DNA from 3 places in the Streptomyces sp. NPDC002788 genome. Region 3 is predicted to be linked to each of the others. Evidence: predicted binding sites of a transcription regulator. Region 3 holds the regulator's gene; each other region holds the start of a gene.

Region 1 (6,150 bases), on a different contig from region 3:
TACATGCCCTTGACCAGGGCCACGTCCGGGTCGGTCAGCAGCGGGCCGACGATCCCGGAGACGAAGTCGGACGAGAAGTCCCGCAGGTCCGCGTCGACGAAGCAGACGATGTCGCCGCGTGTGACGAGCAGCGAGCGCCACAGCACCTCGCCCTTGCCGGGCACGGTGGGCAGGCGCGGGAGTATCGCGTCCCGGTGCACCACCGTCGCGCCCGCGGCGGCGGCCACCTCGGACGTACGGTCGGTGGAGCCCGAGTCCACGACGACGAGTTCGTCCACGAGCGGGACCTGCAGCATCAGGTCGTGCCGGATGACGGAGGCGATGTCGCCGACCGTCTCCTCCTCGTTCAGGGCGGGCAGCACCACGCTCACCGTCCGGCCCGTGCGCTGCTTGGCGGCCAGGATCCGGTGGAGCGGGCGTTCGTTCGCGGACCAGGAACGGGTGCTCAGCCAGCGCTCGACTTCTTCCAGCACCGTGGCGGCTCCTTAGCGTTCTCTCGGCGGGACGGAATGTGACGCGTCTCGCGGTTCGGACGACTCCCTCAACTGTCCTGGTCGTCGGTTACAGTCTTGAACAACGCGGATGACCATCGCATGTCCGGGGTCGCCCGCCGCCTACAACCACATACAGCTCATCCAGAGGGGCAGAGGGAAACGGCCCGATGAAGCCCCGGCAACCCTCCAGTCGGTTCTCGTAGGTCACTGGCGACCACAGCGCGAGGCTCCCGGCTAGGGAAGGTGCCAAATCCGTCTCACGGCGAGATGCGTCGTGAGGAAGATGAGGAGAAAGGGCCTCGCCTCACATGGCTGTGCAGACTGTTGCAAGCACCACGAACTCCACCGTAGACCTCGGCCCGGCCGCCGCTCTGAGCTGCCGCGAGTGCGGTCACCGCGTGCCCCTCGGCCCGGTCTTCGCCTGCGAGGAGTGTTTCGGTCCGCTGGAGATCGCCTACGACTTCTCGGCCTACGACGTCGAGGAGCTGCGGAAGAAGATCGAGGCGGGCCCCGCGAACATCTGGCGCTACGCCCCGCTGCTGCCGGTCCCGGCCGACGTGGCGGACAAGCCGAACATCAACCCGGGCTGGACCAAGCTGGTCAAGGCCGACAACCTCGCGCGCGAGCTGGGTGTCGACGCCGGCAAGCTCTTCGTCAAGGACGACTCCGGCAACCCGACGCACTCCTTCAAGGACCGTGTCGTCGCCCAGGCCCTGGAGGCCGCCCGCGCCTTCGGCTTCACGACGCTCTCCTGCTCCTCCACCGGCAACCTCGCCGGCGCGGTGGGCGCCGCCGCGGCCCGGGCCGGCTTCCGCTCCTGCGTGTTCATCCCGCACGACCTGGAGCAGGGCAAGGTCGTCATGGCCGCGGTCTACGGCGGCGAGCTCGTCGGCATCGAGGGCAACTACGACGACGTGAACCGCTTCTGCTCCGAGCTGATCGGCGACCCGGCCGGCGAGGGCTGGGGCTTCGTCAACGTCAACCTGCGGCCGTACTACGCGGAGGGCTCCAAGACCCTCGCGTACGAGATCTGCGAGCAGCTCGGCTGGCGGCTGCCGGACCAGATCGTGGTGCCGATCGCCTCCGGCTCCCAGCTCACCAAGATCGACAAGGGCCTGCAGGAGCTGATCAAGCTCGGGCTGGTCGAGGACAAGCCGTACAAGATCTTCGGCGCGCAGGCCGAGGGCTGCTCGCCGGTGTCCGCGGCGTACAAGGCCGGCCACGACGTCGTGCGCCCCCAGAAGCCGGACACCATCGCCAAGTCGCTGGCGATCGGCAACCCGGCGGACGGGCCGTACGTGCTCGACATCGCGCGGCGCACGGGCGGTGCGGTGGAGGACGTGAACGACGAGCAGGTCGTCGAGGCGATCAAGATCCTCGCCCGGACCGAGGGCATCTTCGCGGAGACCGCCGGTGGTGTGACGGTGGGCGTGACGAAGAAGCTCATCGAGAACGGGGCACTGGACCCGTCGTCGACGACCGTGGTGCTGAACACCGGGGACGGCCTCAAGACGCTGGACGCGGTGGCGGGGACCGGGCTCACCGCGACGATCCGACCCAACCTGGACTCGTTCCGGGACGCCGGACTCGCCTGACCGTTGTTCGCCGCGGCCGGTGGGGGCTGGTCGCGCCCGCGCGGCGGAGCCGCACATCGACACCACCCCGCGCCCCTCAGGCGCGCCACCCAGCCGTAGCTGCAATCGAACCGGAGGTCGTACCCCGATGAGTGTCACCGTTCGCATCCCCACCATCCTGCGCACCTACACCGGCGGGCAGGCCGAGGTCGCCGCCGACGGGGCGACCCTCGGCGAGGTCATCGCCGATCTGGAGAAGAACCACACCGGCATCGCCGCCCGCGTGCTGGACGACCAGGGCAAGCTGCGCCGGTTCGTCAACGTGTACGTCAACGACGACGACGTGCGGTTCGAACAGGGACTGGAGACGGCGACGCCGGACGGCGCCGGCGTGTCGATCATCCCGGCCGTCGCCGGCGGCTGAACCGGTCGACCGGCTTGTTGTTACCTTGAGTAATGCCGGTCACTGAGAGTTCATCGAATTGCCCCCTCCGTGAGAGAAGCGGAGGGGGCAATTCTGTGTGATTGAGCGCGGTACAGTTGGGGAACGCGTTCCCGATCCCTTGATCGGAACCCTGAATTCCTGCCGCGAGCCCGACAAGATGTAGCCAAAGTGTGCGCACCTTTCGCGGCTTTTGCTCTTTTTGTGTGGCCCGACTTGCCCTGAATTCGGGTGAATTCTCCCTTTATTCCGGACCCTGCGCGTCCAGAATTCTCGTCCGATTGACCTGTTGCAGACGGCAGTTGGACAGATACATTCAGCCGCGGTCGACGCGTTCCGGCGCACGCCCCCAACCGTGGGGGGTGAGGTCTGACCCGGATCCGCGAAGTGTGGATCTGTGCAAGGGCCAGTAATAGGGGAGTTAGGCATGGCTCAGGGCACCGTCAAGTGGTTCAACGCGGAGAAGGGGTACGGCTTCATCGCGGTCGACGGTGGTGCGGATGTTTTCGTCCACTACAGCGCGATCCAGATGGACGGCTACCGCACCCTTGAAGAGGGTCAGCGGGTCGAGTTCGAGATCTCGCAGGGCCAGAAGGGGCCGCAGGCCGACATGGTTCGCGTCTCTGCCTGAACGCGCACCACGACCAAAGCTCAAGCGACCGGTCTTCTCAGAAGGGCCCGTACCCCCCGGGGTGCGGGCCCTTCGGCCTGTTCGAAGGCCCCGTCGACGGTGTTCGCGGGTGGCTGAGCGCCCCGGCCGATCCCCCGGAGGCGCTCGCCCCCGCCCGTCACCCGACCGCCACCCCTCAATGAGCACCCGCTGCGCCGGAGCGCCTTGCACTCTGTGGGGTCGAGTGCTAATCATTGCGTTAGCACTCTGAAGGTGAGAGTGACAACGTAAGGACCGGGTCGGTGAGGCCCACGGGCCGGGTGGGGCAAGGAACCACCCCGGTCGGGGGCCGTCCGTCGCGGGCGCGGGCGCGGTCCGAAGTAATCACCCCCAGTCCTGGAGGGACCACTTCACATGGCCAAGATCATCGCGTTCGACGAGGAGGCGCGGCGCGGCCTCGAGCGCGGCATGAACCAGCTCGCGGACGCCGTCAAGGTGACGCTCGGCCCCAAGGGCCGCAACGTCGTCCTCGAGAAGAAGTGGGGCGCGCCCACGATCACCAACGATGGTGTGTCCATCGCCAAGGAGATCGAGCTCGAGGACCCGTACGAGAAGATCGGCGCCGAGCTGGTCAAGGAAGTCGCCAAGAAGACGGACGACGTCGCCGGTGACGGTACGACCACGGCGACCGTTCTCGCCCAGGCCCTGGTCAAGGAGGGCCTGCGCAACGTAGCCGCCGGCGCCAACCCGATGGCCCTCAAGCGCGGTATCGAGAAGGCCGTCGAGGCCGTCTCCGCCGCCCTGCTGGAGCAGGCGAAGGACGTCGAGACCAAGGAGCAGATCGCCTCCACGGCCTCCATCTCCGCCGCCGACACCCAGATCGGCGAGCTCATCGCCGAGGCGATGGACAAGGTCGGCAAGGAAGGCGTCATCACCGTCGAGGAGTCCCAGACCTTCGGTCTGGAGCTGGAGCTCACCGAGGGTATGCGCTTCGACAAGGGCTACATCTCGGCGTACTTCGCGACCGACATGGAGCGTATGGAGGCCGTCCTCGACGACCCGTACATCCTGATCGCGAACTCCAAGATCTCCAACGTCAAGGACCTGCTCCCGCTCCTGGAGAAGGTCATGCAGTCGGGCAAGCCGCTGCTGATCATCGCCGAGGACGTCGAGGGCGAGGCCCTGTCGACCCTGGTCGTCAACAAGATCCGCGGCACCTTCAAGTCCGTCGCCGTCAAGGCCCCGGGCTTCGGTGACCGTCGCAAGGCGATGCTCCAGGACATCGGCATCCTCACCGGCGGCGAGGTGATCTCCGAGGAGGTCGGCCTCAAGCTGGAGAACGCCACGATCGACCTCCTGGGCAAGGCCCGCAAGGTCGTCATCACCAAGGACGAGACCACCATCGTCGACGGTGCCGGCTCCGCCGACCAGGTCCAGGGCCGGGTCAACCAGATCCGCGCCGAGATCGAGAACAGCGACTCGGACTACGACCGCGAGAAGCTCCAGGAGCGTCTGGCGAAGCTGGCCGGCGGCGTGGCCGTCATCAAGGCCGGTGCCGCCACCGAGGTGGAGCTCAAGGAGCGCAAGCACCGCATCGAGGACGCCGTCCGCAACGCCAAGGCTGCCGTCGAGGAGGGCATCGTCGCCGGTGGTGGCGTGGCCCTGCTCCAGGCCTCCACGGTCTTCGAGAAGCTGGACCTCGAGGGTGACGAGGCGACCGGCGCCAACGCCGTGAAGCTCGCGCTGGAGGCCCCGCTCAAGCAGATCGCCGTCAACGGTGGCCTCGAGGGCGGCGTCATCGTCGAGAAGGTGCGCAACCTGCCCGTCGGCCACGGCCTGAACGCCGCGACCGGTGAGTACGTCGACATGATCGCCGAGGGCATCATCGACCCGGCGAAGGTGACCCGTTCCGCTCTGCAGAACGCCGCCTCCATCGCCGCGCTGTTCCTCACCACCGAGGCCGTCATCGCCGACAAGCCGGAGAAGGCCGCCGCGCCCGCCGGTGGCGGCATGCCGGGCGGTGACATGGACTTCTGATCGACCTGGTCGATCAACGTCCTTGCCGAGGGCGGCACTTCCTGTTCCGACAGGGGGTGCCGCCCTCGGGCGTGTGCGGGATCACAGCGGGGACGGGATGGCCGGGGCGGGGCCGGTTGGTTGAAACGCACGGCATATGCGTTTGCACATACCTTCCGGTATCCGAAAGTGAGCCCCACGTGACTGTCGCCGCCGCCGCTTCCCGCGCCGCCGAAATCCTCTCCCGGCCCGTATCGCTGGGCGGCCTGACCGTTCCGAACCGGATCGCGATGGCGCCGATGACCCGCATGTTCTCCCCGGGCGGCGTCCCCGGCGAGGACGTCGTCTCGTACTACGCGCGACGCGCCGCCGCCGGGGTCGGCCTCATCGTCACCGAGGGCACCTACGTCGGGCACGAGTCGGCCGGGCAGAGCGACCGCGTGCCGCGGTTCCACGGCGAGGAGCAGCTCGCGGGCTGGGCGAAGGTCGCCGAGGCGGTGCACGCCGCGGGCGGCACGATCGTGCCGCAGCTGTGGCACATCGGCATGGTCCGCAACCAGGGCGAGCCGCCGGTCGCCGACGCCCCGGCCGTCGGCCCCTCCGGCCTGCGCATCGGCGCCACCGAGCCCACCGGCAAGGCCATGACCCAGGCCGACATCGACGCCGTCATCGGCGCGTTCGCCGAGGCCGCCGCCGCCGCCGAGCGCATCGGCTTCGACGGCGTGGAGATCCACGGAGCCCACGGCTACCTGCTCGACCAGTTCCTGTGGGAGGGCACCAACCGCCGCACCGACGCCTACGGCGGCGACCGGGTCGCCCGCACCAAGCTCTCGGCGGAGATCGTCGCGGCCGTCCGCGAGACCGTCTCCCCAGACTTCCCCGTCATCTTCCGCTACTCCCAGTGGAAGCAGGAGGCCTACGACGCCCGCCTCGCCGAGACGCCCGAGGAGCTGGAGGCCATCCTCACCCCGCTCGCCGCGGCCGGCGCCGACGCCTTCCACGCCTCCACCCGCC
Region 2 (6,150 bases), on a different contig from region 3:
GGAACCCCGTCGACCTGCTGATCAACAACGCCGGATTCGGCAACAAGGGCCGCTTCCTCGACGTCTCCATGGCCGACGAGCTGCGGATGCTGAAGGTGCACTGCGAGGCGGTGCTGCGGCTGACGTCGGCGGCGACTCAGGCCATGCGGGAGCGCGGCCGCGGCGGCGTCGTCAACGTCGCGTCGGTGGCCGCTTTCGTGCCCCGGGGCACCTACGGCGCGTCCAAGGCCTGGGTCGTGCAGTTCACGCAGGGCGCGGCGCGCGACCTGGACGGCAGCGGCGTACGGCTGATGGCACTGTGCCCCGGCTTCGTCCGCACCGAGTTCCACGAGCGGGCGGGCATGGGCACGGACAACATCCCGGGCTGGATGTGGCTCGACGCGGACAAGCTGGTGGCGGCGGCACTGCACGACCTGGCCCGCGGCAAGACGCTGTCCGTCCCGGACCCGCGCTACAAGGCGCTGATGGGTGCGGCGAAGCTGGTGCCGCGGGGGATGCTGGGGGCGGTTTCGTCCAGGACGGGGCGGAAGTACGGGCCTCAGTAGCGGGAACCTCGCCGGTCCGGCCTTGCGCCGCGCGGTCGGCTCGGCCGGCTCCTCCTCACCGGGGCCGGGAGGCACCCGGGCGCCCCGCTTGGGACAATGAAGCTGTTCCACCGCCCCAGGGGGGCCGGAGGCGAGGCCATGACCTTCGTACAGCTCATCGAATGCAGGACCAGCCGGCTCGACGAGATGAACCGGCTGATGGACAGGTGGGTCGAGCAGACCAAGGGGAAGCGGACCGCGACGCACAGCGTGCTGGCGAAGGACCGGGCCGACGCGTCGCACATCGTCGAGATCGTGGAGTTCCCCTCGTACGAGGAGGCGATGCGGAACTCCGGGCTTCCGGAGACCGACCGCGTCTTCCAGGACATGGTGGCGCTCTGCGACGAGACGCCGACGTTCACGGACCTGGACGTGGTGCGGGACGAGCAGCTGAACGCGGCCACCGCGCGCAGGTTCTTCGAGCTGGCCCCCGGCCAGGGTGACGCGCCCCCGTTCAACGACGTGTTCATCGAGGACTACCACGACCACGATCCCGCCAATGCGCAGGACGTCATCGGACTGGACGCGGTGCGGCGCGAGGTGGAGGTGTGGCGGGGCGGGTTCGACGCCTCGTTCACCATCGAGGACCAGATGGCCCAGGGCGACCGGGTCTGCACCCGGTGGACCTTCCACGGCCGGCACAAGGGCGACTTCCTCGGGATTCCGCCGACCGGGCAGGAGGTCACCATCACCGGGACGACCGTCCACCGCTGCACGCCGGACGGGAAGATCGCCGAGGGCTGGTGGCAGTACGACCGGCTGGGGCTGATGCAGCAGCTCGGGGCGCTGGATCCGCTGGAGCTGTGACAGGAGCCCGGTACGGGAGAAGCCCCCGTTCCGCGCGAGGCGGGACGGGGGCTCCTCTCAGAGGTCGGTGCCTCAGTGGGAGTGGCCGTGGCTGTGGCCTCCGGCGGCCGGCTCCTCCTCTTCCTTCTTCTCGACGACCAGGGTCTCGGTCGTGAGGAGGAGGGAGGCGATGGAGGCGGCGTTCTCCAGGGCGGAGCGGGTGACCTTCACCGGGTCGATGACGCCGGCCTTGACCAGGTCGCCGTACTCGCCGGTGGCGGCGTTGAAGCCCTGGCCCTTGTCGAGCTCGGCGACCTTGGAGGTGATGACGTAACCCTCCAGGCCGGCGTTCTCGGCGATCCAGCGCAGCGGCTCGACGGCGGCCTTGCGCACGACGGCGACACCGGTGGCCTCGTCGCCGGTCTTGCCGAGGTTGCCCTCGAGGACCTTGACGGCGTGGACCAGCGCGGAGCCACCACCGGAGACGATGCCCTCCTCGACCGCGGCGCGGGTCGCGGAGATGGCGTCCTCCAGACGGTGCTTGCGCTCCTTGAGCTCGACCTCGGTGGCGGCACCCACGCGGATGACGCACACGCCGCCGGCCAGCTTCGCGAGGCGCTCCTGGAGCTTCTCGCGGTCCCAGTCGGAGTCGGTGGACTCGATCTCGGCCTTGATCTGGGCGACGCGGCCCTGCACGTCGTCCTTGTTGCCGGCGCCGTCGACAACCGTGGTGTCGTCCTTGGTGACGGTGACGCGGCGGGCGGAGCCGAGGACGTCCAGACCGACCTGGTCGAGCTTGAGGCCGACCTCCTCGGAGACGACCGTGGCGCCGGTGAGGACCGCCAGGTCCTGCAGCATCGCCTTGCGGCGGTCGCCGAAGCCGGGGGCCTTCACCGCGACGGCGTTGAAGGTGCCGCGGATCTTGTTCACGACGAGGGTGGACAGGGCCTCGCCCTCGACGTCCTCGGCGATGATCAGCAGCGGCTTGGAGGCGTTGGACTGGATGACCTTCTCCAGCAGCGGCAGGAGGTCCGCGATGGCGGAGATCTTGCCCTGCGTGATGAGGATGTACGGGTCGTCCAGGACGGCTTCCATGCGCTCCTGGTCCGTCACGAAGTACGGCGACAGGTAGCCCTTGTCGAAGGCCATGCCCTCGGTGAAGTCCAGCTCCAGACCGAAGGTGTTGGACTCCTCGACGGTGATCACACCGTCCTTGCCGACCTTGTCCATCGCCTCGGCGATGAGCTCGCCGACCTGGCTGTCCTGGGCGGACAGACCGGCGACGGCGGCGATGTCGGACTTCTCGTCGATCGGCCGGGCGGTCGCGAGGAGTTCCTCGGACACAGCGGCGACGGCGGCGTCGATGCCCTTCTTCAGGGCGGCCGGGGAAGCACCGGCGGCGACGTTCTTCAGGCCCTCGCGCACGAGCGCCTGGGCGAGCACGGTCGCGGTGGTCGTACCGTCACCCGCGATGTCGTTGGTCTTGGTCGCCACCTCCTTGACCAGCTGGGCACCGAGGTTCTCGTACGGGTCCTCGATCTCGACCTCGCGGGCGATCGTGACACCGTCGTTGGTGATGGTGGGAGCGCCGAACTTCTTGTCGATGACGACGTTGCGGCCCTTGGGGCCGATCGTCACCTTGACCGTGTCGGCAAGCTTGTTGACGCCGCGCTCGAGGGCGCGACGGGCGTCCTCGTCGAACTTCAGGATCTTCGCCATGGGAGCGTGAGCCCTCTTCCGGAATCTGGGGTAACGGCACTGCGCCCCGGGCGCCCGGCTTGTTGTCGCTCGCGGGGGCCAGGGGCGCAGTTCAAAGCAATGTGCTTGGGGTGAACTACTTCTCGACGATCGCGAGCACGTCGCGGGCCGAGAGGACGAGGTACTCCTCGCCGTTGTACTTCACCTCGGTGCCGCCGTACTTGCTGTAGAGCACGACGTCGCCGACGGAGACGTCGAGCGGAAGACGGTTGCCGTCCTCGAAGCGGCCCGGGCCCACGGCCAGGACGACGCCCTCCTGGGGCTTCTCCTTGGCGGTGTCCGGGATGACCAGGCCAGAGGCGGTGGTCTGCTCGGCGTCGAGCGGCTGGACCACAATGCGGTCCTCGAGCGGCTTGATGGCAACCTTGGAGCTGGTGGTCGTCACGATCCGACCTCCCCCTTCGGAGATCTCACGGGGTTAACTGTCTGAGGTGGCGACCAGGTCGATCCGTCGTCGCGGGTGCCGGACCTGCCCGTCGCTGTGTTGGCACTCTCCTGTGTCGAGTGCCAGAGCTGAGACTATGACCGCGATTAGCACTCGGTCAAGCGGAGTGCCAATTGCGGGCGGCGCGTCGGCCAACGCCTTCGCTGTCGGCCTACCTTCGCGCGGTGCTCGGCGACGGCGTCCCGGCTCACCGGGGCTGCCGCCCCCAGGCCCCGGCTCCGGCCTGAACGGCCTCGCCCTCGAGCGCCGGACCGGCTGAGATTCGCCGCTCGGCGCCGGGACGTCAGAGGTGGTCCTCCAGCCGTCCCACCCGCAGACCCCGGCGCTCGATCTCCCTCAGCAGGCGCTCGGTCCGTTCCGTGAGGGTCAGGGACCCGGTCTCGCCCGTCGGCACCGAGACGATGTCGCCGGGACGCAGGCCGGGCCTGCCGCGCGTGTACGTCAGTTCGCCGTCGGCCGCCAGGGACGCCCGCCAGAGGACGACCGCCCGGATGCCGCAGTCGGCGGCGGCGCGCAGGGTCGTGGTGTCGTACGTGCCGTAGGGCGGGCGGAAGAGGCTGGGGCGGATGCCGAAGCGGGAGTGGAGCTTGTGCTGCTGGCCGCAGATCTCGGCGCGCTGGCCGGCGTAGGGCAGGCCGCGCAGGGCGGGGTGGTCGAGGGTGTGGTTCTGGATGGACGCGCCGACCGCGCGCAGCCGGGCGAAGTGGCCGTAGCCGGGGCCCACGACGCTGTCCGTGAGGAACATGCTGACCGGGAGCCGCCGTTCGCGGACGAGGCCGACGAAGCGGGGGTCGCGTTCGGCGCCGTCGTCGTAGGTGAGGAAGACGACCGGGTCCCGGGTGGGGACGTGGTCGACGACGGGCGGGAGGTGGTGGGGGCGGCTCGCCGCGTGCGCCGGGTCCTGGGCCCGGCCGTCGGCGGTGCCCGGACGCTCCCCCGCCGCCCCGGCGCATCCGGTCAGCAGGAGCACGCCCGTACACAGCGCGGCGGCGGCCGCCCGCCGCCTCACAGGTAGTCCTCCAGCCGTCCCACCGCGTACCCCTCGGCCGTGACCTTGTCCAGGAAGCGGCGGATCATGTCCGGCATCGTGCCCTTCCACTGGTCGCGGCCCCGGAAGTGGGTGAGGACGATGTCGCCCGGGCGCAGCTCGCGGTCCGACTCGCGGTACTCCCAGCGGTCGGCGAAGACCTCCTCGTTCCAGAGGGGGGCGTACCTGATGCCGCAGGCCTTGGCGGCGCGCAGGGTCGCCCGGTTGTAACTGCCGTAGGGCGGGCGGAAGAGAGTGGGGCGCTTGCCGAAGCGCCTCTCCATGTAGCGCTGCATGCCGCAGATCTCTCGTTCCTGCTGCCGGTACGACAGGCCCGGCAGGTAGGGGTGGTGCAGGGTGTGGTTGTTCAGGACCACGCCTTGGGCCTGCATCCTCCGGAAGTAGCGGGCGTCGTCCTTCACCAGGTAGCCGCTGAGGAACGCGCTGTAGGGGACGTCCAGGTCGCTCATCATCCGCAGGAACGCCGGGTCCTTCTCGGCGCCGTCGTCGATGGTGAGGAAGACGACCTTGTCCCGGGTCGGGATCGTGGTGAAGACGGGCGGGAGGTTCAGTTCCCGGTGGCCGTCCACCTGGAAGCCCTTGCGGGTCTTGATCCTTGGCTTCTCCTCGGGGGCCGGCGGGGCGGACAGCGGAACCTTCCTGAGCCCCCAGCGATGCGCGGCGGCGGCCCGGGCGGCGTGCGCGGCGCGCAGTTTGGAGGCGTAGGAGTCGAGGGCGCGGGCCGGGGGCGCGTCGAGGGGCTGCTGGCCGCCGGCCGGGGTGACCCGGCCGGTACCGCCGCCCTGCGCGCAGCCTGCGGCGATGGCGGCGAGGGTGAGCACGGCGAGGCCGGTCCGCACACCGCCAGATACCCGACTTTTGTCGTTTTGTACGACTGCTCGCATGATGCCGGATCCTCGCAGCCGGTCTCCGCGAACCGGCCCCGACACCGCGGCCGGGGGCGCACCATCCACCGACTGGCCCACACACCTCCCTCGGCGCCGTGGCGGACAATGATCGGGTGAACGACCTCGCTCTCCTCCTGACCTCCGAAGGCCGCGCCCTCCTCGACGAGGTGCGGGACACCGACCCGGCGCGGGAGCTGGCCGTCGCGACCCGGCTGCGCCGCGAGCACCCGGCAGAGCTGGTGTCGGCGGCGCTGGGTCAGGCGCGGCTGCGGCAGCGGGCGGCCGTGAAGTTGGGAGCCGAGGACGCGGGGCGGATGTTCTTCACGCCGAACGGGGTGGAGCAGTCGACCCGGGCGAGCGTGGCGGCCTACCGGGCCGGGCGGATGGCCGAGCTCGGTGTGACCTCGGTCGCCGACCTGTGCTGCGGCATCGGCGGTGACGCGATCGCGCTGGCCCGTGCCGGGATCCGGGTCCTGGCCGTGGACCGGGACCCGCAGACGGCCGCGGCGGCCCGGGCGAACGCTGACGCGCTGGGGCTGGCCGACCTGATCGAGGTGCGGGAGGCGGACGTCACGGACGTGGACACGGCGGGGTACGACGCCGTCTTCGTCGACCCGGCCAGGCGTGGCGGCCGGGGCCGGA
Region 3 (6,150 bases):
TAGGAGGCCGTGCACGTCAGCCAGCGCACGCCCGCCTTCTGCCGGTTGAGCTCCTTGGTCACGGTCTCGTCGGTGGTGTACGCGACGGACGCGGAGCTGATGCCGCCGGGCTCGCACGCGACCGCGCCGCCCACGGCGACCACCGCGAACGTCGCCGCCACAGCCACTCGCCGGCCGCGCGCGCCCCGCCGGACCCTCCTCAAAGCCCCCATGGAGGGCAGCCTGCCACTGACGGGGGCGGCGCGGTAGGGCGCAAAGGCGTCAACCGCGCAGCAGAAGCCACTCCTGAAGTTCCACCAGGTTGCCCTCGGGGTCCTTGAGGTGGGCGACTCGCATGCGGTCCGTCATCCGTGCCGGGCCGTGCAGGACCGTCGCCCCGCGCAGGGTGATCTCCTCGCAGTACGCGTCCAGCCCGTCCACCCGCAGCACGACCAGGGACCGATGCCCCTGCGCCGCATCGCCCAGCTCGTCGAGCACCTCGGCCATCACCGACCGGTCCTGCAGCGCGATCCCGGCGGAGCCCACCGCGGGGCTGAACTTCTCGTAGGGCCCCCGCGCCGCCCCGGACTGCGGCTTGAGGCCGAGGACCTCGCCGTAGAAGTGGTAGCAAGCGGCGAAGTCGGACACGAGCAGACGTACCTGTGCGAGTTCCACGGTGCCTCCAGAAGGGGTCAGGACCAGCGGCCGGTGCGAGCCAGGAGCACGGCCGCGGCCGCCGTCCCGGCAGTCGATGTGCGCAGCACACTGCGCCCGAGGCGGTGCGCCTTCGCTCCCGCCTCCTCGAACAGCGCCAACTCCTCGGGCGCCACGCCCCCTTCGGGCCCCACGACCAACACGATCTCACCGGCGGACGGCAGTTCGGCCGTGGCCAGCGGCGCGTCCCCGCTCTCGTGCAGCACGGCCGCGAAGTCCGCGGTCGCCAGCAGCGCGGCGACCTGCTTGGTCGTGGCGGCCTCCGCGACCTCGGGGAACCGCACCCGGCGCGACTGCTTCCCGGCCTCCCGGGCGGTCGCCCGCCACTTCCCCAGGGCCCTGGCCCCGCGCTCGCCCTTCCACTGCGTGATGCAGCGCGCCGCCGCCCACGGCACGATCGCGTCGACCCCGACCTCGGTCATGGTCTCGACGGCCAGCTCCCCGCGGTCGCCCTTGGGCAGCGCCTGGACGACGGTGACCCGCGGCTGCTCCGGCGGCTCCTCGCTCACCGAGTCCAGTTGGACGACCAGCCGGTCCTTGCCCTCCGTGTCGAGCACGACGCAGTCCGCCCACCGCCCGGCCCCGTCCGTGAGGACGACGTCCTCGCCGGCCCGCAGCCGCTTCACGGAGACGGCGTGCCGTCCCTCCGGCCCGTGGAGCACGTACCGGCCGCCCAGGCCCGCGTCGAAGTGCTCGACCACGAACACCGGCGCGGTCACAGAACGCCCCCGCCGGCCGACGCCGCACGGGCCGCGGCGAGTTCTCCCGCGAGCACCTCCACCAGCTGTCCGGCCGGCAGCTCCCGCGCCATCCGGTGGCCCTGCCCCGCCCACAGCGCCATCCCCTGCGCGTCCCCGGCCTTGGCGGCGGCCTTGCGCAGCGGCGAGGTGAGGTGGTGGATCTCGGGATACGCGGCGGGCGCGTACGGACCGTGCTCCCGCAGGAACCGGTTGACGAGGCCACGCGCGGGCCGGCCCGAGAACGCCCGGGTCAACTCGGTCCGGACGAACAGGGGGTTGGTCAGCGCCTGCTTGTGCAGGGCGTGCGCGCCCGACTCGTGCGTGGCGAGGAAGGCGGTGCCCAGCTGGGCGGCGCTCGCGCCCGCCGCGAGCGCCCCGGCGATCTGGCCGCCGCGCATGATGCCACCCGCGGCGATGATCGGGATGTTGACGGCCTCGCGCACCTGGGCGACCAGCGACAGCAGGCCGATGCCGGAGCCGTCCGTCTCGGGGACGTCCCGGTGGGTGCCCTGGTGGCCGCCGGCCTCGACGCCCTGGGCGATGACGCCGTCCGCGCCCGCCCGCTCGACGGCCCGGGCCTCGTCGGGGGTGGTCGCCGCGGCCAGGACGAAGGTGCCGACGCGGTGCAGGGCGTCGATCACCTCACGGCTCGGCACGCCGAAGTGGAACGACACCACCGGCACGGGGTTGTCGCGCAGCACCACGATCTTGGCCTCGAAGCCGTCGTCGCGTCCGCTGTCGGGATCGCCCAGCTCGGCCTCGTACCAGGTGGCCTCGCCGGCCAGCTGATGAGCGTAGACGTCGACGGCGGCGGGGTCGGCGTACTCGGGCTGCGGCATGAAGACGTTGACGCCGAAGGGCCTGGCGGTCAGGCTCCTGAGCTGTTTGATCTCCTGGTACATCCCGTCGGCGGTCTTGTACCCGGCGGCGAGGAAGCCGAGCCCGCCCGCCTCGCACACGGCGGCGACGAGCTTCGGCACGGAGACGCCGCCCGCCATGGGGGCCTGCACGATCGGGAGCGGGAAAAGATCGGTCAGCGCGGAGGACATGACCGCATGTTGTCACGCCTTCCGAACAAGTCCGAAACCGGCCTGCCGGGTGGCATAGACCAGAGGAACAGGCGCCTCCTGCTACCCGGCACCCACCCCGTCACCGGCCGGGCCACCCCCGTCAGCGACCGTTGAAGGCGTCCTTCAGCCGCGAGAACAATCCTTGCTGCCCGGGCTGGAACTGCCCCGTCGGGCGTTCCTCGCCGCGTAGTTTGGAGAACTCGCGGAGCAGGCGCTCCTGCTCGGGGTCGAGCTTGGTCGGGGTCTGGACCTCGACGTGGACGATGAGGTCGCCGCGCCCGCCGCCGCGCAGGTGCGTGACACCGCGGGCGTGCAGCGGGATGGACTGGCCGGACTGGGTGCCCGGGCGGATGTCGACCTCCTCCATGCCGTCGAGCGTCTCCAGAGGCACCTTCGTGCCGAGGGCCGCCGCCGTCATCGGGATCGTCACCGTGCAGTGCAGGTCGTCGCCGCGCCGCTGGAACATGGAGTGCGGCAGCTCGTGGATCTCGACGTAGAGGTCACCGGCCGGGCCGCCACCGGGCCCGACCTCGCCCTCGCCGGCGAGCTGGATCCGCGTGCCGTTGTCGACACCTGCCGGGATCTTGACCGTGAGGGTCCGGCGGGACCGCACGCGGCCGTCGCCCGCGCACTCGGGGCACGGCGTCGGGACCACCGTGCCGAAGCCCTGGCACTGCGGGCAGGGCCGGGACGTCATGACCTGGCCCAGGAAGGACCGGGTGACCTGCGACACCTCACCGCGACCGCGGCACATGTCACACGTCTGCGCGGAGGTGCCGGGGGCCGCGCCCTCACCGCTGCAGGTGTTGCAGACGACCGCCGTGTCGACCTGGATGTCCTTCGTCGTGCCGAAGGCCGCCTCGTCGAGCTCCACCTCGATGCGGATCATCGCGTCCTGGCCGCGGCGGGTGCGCGAGCGCGGTCCGCGCTGCGACGCCGTGCCGAAGAACGCGTCCATGATGTCGGAGAAGTTCCCGAAGCCACCGGCTCCGAAGCCGCCCGCGCCGCCGCCTCCGGCCTGCGAGAGCGGGTCGCCGCCGAGGTCGTAGACCTGCTTCTTCTGCGGGTCCGACAGCACCTCGTAGGCGGCGTTGATCTCCTTGAACCGCTCCTGGGTCTTCGGGTCGGGGTTGACGTCCGGGTGCAGCTCGCGGGCGAGCCGCCGGAAGGCCTTCTTGATCTCTTCCTGCGACGCGTCGCGGCGCACGCCGAGTACGGCGTAGTAGTCCGTGGCCACTACGACTCCGCCAGGATCTGTCCGACGTACCGTGCCACTGCGCGTACCGCTCCCATCGTTCCCGGGTAGTCCATGCGGGTCGGTCCGACCACGCCGAGCTTGGCGACTGCCTCGCCGCCCGAACCGTAGCCGACCGACACGACGGACGTGGAGTTGAGTCCTTCGTGGGCGTTCTCGTGACCGATCCGTACGGTCACGCCCGGATCCTGCGCCTCGCCGAGCAGCTTGAGGAGCACGACCTGCTCCTCCAGCGCCTCCAGCACCGGCCGGATCGTGAGGGGGAAGTCATGACCGAAGCGGGTCAGATTGGCGGTGCCGCCGATCATCAGCCGCTCCTCGTTCTCCTCGACGAGCGTCTCCAGAAGCGTGGAGAGCACCATGGAGACCGTACCCCGGTCCTCGTGCTCGAACGCCTCGGGGAGATCCTCCACCAGACTCGGCACATCCGTGAAACGACGGTTCGCCACCCGGCTGTTGAGCCGCGCGCGCAGATCCGCGAGCGAGGCCTCGCCGAAGGGCGCCGGGCAGTCCACCACACGCTGCTCTACCCGCCCGGTGTCCGTGATCAGCACGAGCATCACGCGCGCGGGCGCCAGGGAGAGCAACTCCACATGACGCACGGTCGAGCGGGTCAGTGACGGGTACTGCACCACGGCGACCTGGCGCGTGAGCTGCGCGAGCAGCCGTACCGTGCGCGCCACGACGTCGTCGAGGTCGACGGCGCCCTCGAGGAAATTCTGGATCGCGCGCCGCTCGGGCGCGGTCATCGGCTTGACACCGGCGAGCTTGTCCACGAACAGCCGGTAGCCCTTGTCGGTGGGGATGCGCCCGGCGCTGGTGTGCGGCTGGGCGATGTACCCCTCGTCCTCGAGGGCCGCCATGTCGTTGCGGACGGTCGCCGGGGAGACGCCGAGGTTGTGCCGCTCGGTGAGGGCCTTGGAGCCGACGGGCTCCTCGGTGCCGACGTAGTCCTGGACGATGGCGCGCAGCACCTGAAGCCTGCGTTCACTGAGCATCGCGCACACCTCCAGATCGTCCGTCTGCTGCCCTGCCGGTCGCGGCCTGGCACTCTGCGTGTGCGAGTGCCAGCATCCCCCGGCCCAGTGTACGGCGGTGGGGTACGCCCCCGGCAAGGCTGGTCGTGCGTCGTCGTGCCCTGAGCGGGGGTGCACGGCTAGCGTCGCCGTATGAGGGTGACTTGGGAAGAGCTGGGGTGGGAGCGCGTGGCCGCCGGGGTGGGGCGGTGCCGGCTGCCGGTGTGGGACTGCACGGCGGGGCTGGTCGCGGGTGAGGGTGCGGTCCTCGTGATCGACGCCGGGTCGAGCCCGGCCGAGGGCGCGCGGTTGCGCGAGCAGGCGCAGTCCCTCACCGGTCACCGTGTGACACATCTCGCGCTGACGCATCCCCACTTCGACCATGTCTTCGGGGCGGCGGCGTTCGTGGGGGCGGAGCTGTTCGGCGCGGTGGGCGTGGACGCGGTGCTGACGCGTGTGCGCGACCGCGAGGAACTGCGCGCGGACGCGGTAGGGAACGGCTTGGCGGAGAACACCGCGCGGGAGTCGGCGGACCGGCTGGTCCCGCCCCGCCACCTGGTCTCCGGGGAGTGGACCCTCGACCTGGGCGGCGGGTGCCAGGTACTGCTGGCGAACGTCGGCCCGGGGCACACCGCGCACGACCTGGCGGTGCTGGTGCCGGGTGACCCGGAGGTGGTGTTCTGCGGCGACCTGGTCGAGGAGTCGGGTGAGCCGCAGGCGGGCCCGGACGCCGTGCCGTCGCACTGGCCGGCCGCCCTGGACCGGCTGCTCGACCTGGGCGGCGAGGACGCGGTGTACGTGCCCGGTCACGGAGCGGTGGTGGACGCGGCGTTCGTCCGGGCCCAGCGGGACGCGCTGGCGGCTCGGTTCGGCGTGTCTCCGTGACCGGTCGGCGGCTTCTCCTATCGTCATTCGAATGCGCCAGTACTCGCCCGATATGACTCCGCCGTGGAAGAAGCCGCAGCCGGTGCCCGAGGTTCCGGCGGAGCCGGGTCTGGTGGTCGAGGAGCCCGGGACCGGTTTCTGCGGCGCCGTGATCCGCTGCGAGGCGGGCACGGTGACGCTGGAGGACCGCTTCGGCAAGCACCGCGTGTTCCCGATGGAACCGCGCGGCTTCCTCCTGGAGGGCAAGGTCGTGACGCTGGTCCGCCCCTCCTCGCGCGGCCCCGAGCGCCCCGCCCGTACGGCCTCCGGTTCGGTGGCCGTACCCGGCGCACGCGCCCGTGTGGCCCGCGCCGGCCGCATCTACGTCGAGGGCCGGCACGACGCGGAACTGGTCGAGAAGGTGTGGGGCGACGACCTGCGCATCGAGGGCGTGGTCGTGGAATACCTGGAGGGCGTCGACGACCTCCCGTCGATCGTCACCGACTTCGCGC

The links. The regulator HrcA, encoded in region 3, represses chaperone genes, less so after heat shock. The targets are predictions, from matches to a motif close to TTNGCACTCNGNNNNNCNGAGTGCNAA.
Region 1: a site for HrcA is predicted at 3,345-3,371, ahead of groL (chaperonin GroEL). Genes of this name have one in related genera too.
Region 2: a site for HrcA is predicted at 3,660-3,686, ahead of groES (co-chaperone GroES). Genes of this name have one in related genera too.

What each region holds. Positions count from the first base shown of each region.
Region 1 covers NZ_JBSFVB010000010.1:144,590-150,739, forward strand. Annotated here, with positions in the region: gene ACWD1U_RS20190 (glucosyl-3-phosphoglycerate synthase) at 1-473, opposite strand, end outside; SAM riboswitch class I at 629-784, shown strand; gene thrC (threonine synthase) at 803-2,089, shown strand; gene ACWD1U_RS20200 (ubiquitin-like small modifier protein 1) at 2,217-2,492, shown strand; gene ACWD1U_RS20205 (cold-shock protein) at 2,938-3,141, shown strand; gene groL (chaperonin GroEL) at 3,535-5,157, shown strand; gene ACWD1U_RS20215 (NADH:flavin oxidoreductase) at 5,337-6,150, shown strand, end outside.
Region 2 covers NZ_JBSFVB010000011.1:196,111-202,260, forward strand. Annotated here, with positions in the region: gene ACWD1U_RS21720 (SDR family NAD(P)-dependent oxidoreductase) at 1-545, shown strand, start outside; gene ACWD1U_RS21725 (ester cyclase) at 684-1,391, shown strand; gene groL (chaperonin GroEL) at 1,464-3,089, opposite strand; gene groES (co-chaperone GroES) at 3,205-3,513, opposite strand; gene ACWD1U_RS21740 (polysaccharide deacetylase family protein) at 3,857-4,582, opposite strand; gene ACWD1U_RS21745 (polysaccharide deacetylase family protein) at 4,579-5,505, opposite strand; gene ACWD1U_RS21750 (class I SAM-dependent methyltransferase) at 5,622-6,150, shown strand, end outside.
Region 3 covers NZ_JBSFVB010000002.1:381,650-387,799, reverse strand. Annotated here, with positions in the region: gene ACWD1U_RS04990 (hypothetical protein) at 1-212, opposite strand, end outside; gene ACWD1U_RS04985 (VOC family protein) at 262-654, opposite strand; gene ACWD1U_RS04980 (16S rRNA (uracil(1498)-N(3))-methyltransferase) at 672-1,412, opposite strand; gene ACWD1U_RS04975 (nitronate monooxygenase) at 1,409-2,482, opposite strand; gene dnaJ (molecular chaperone DnaJ) at 2,604-3,740, opposite strand; gene hrcA (heat-inducible transcriptional repressor HrcA) at 3,740-4,756, opposite strand; gene ACWD1U_RS04960 (MBL fold metallo-hydrolase) at 4,928-5,659, shown strand; gene ACWD1U_RS04955 (DUF3097 domain-containing protein) at 5,691-6,150, shown strand, end outside.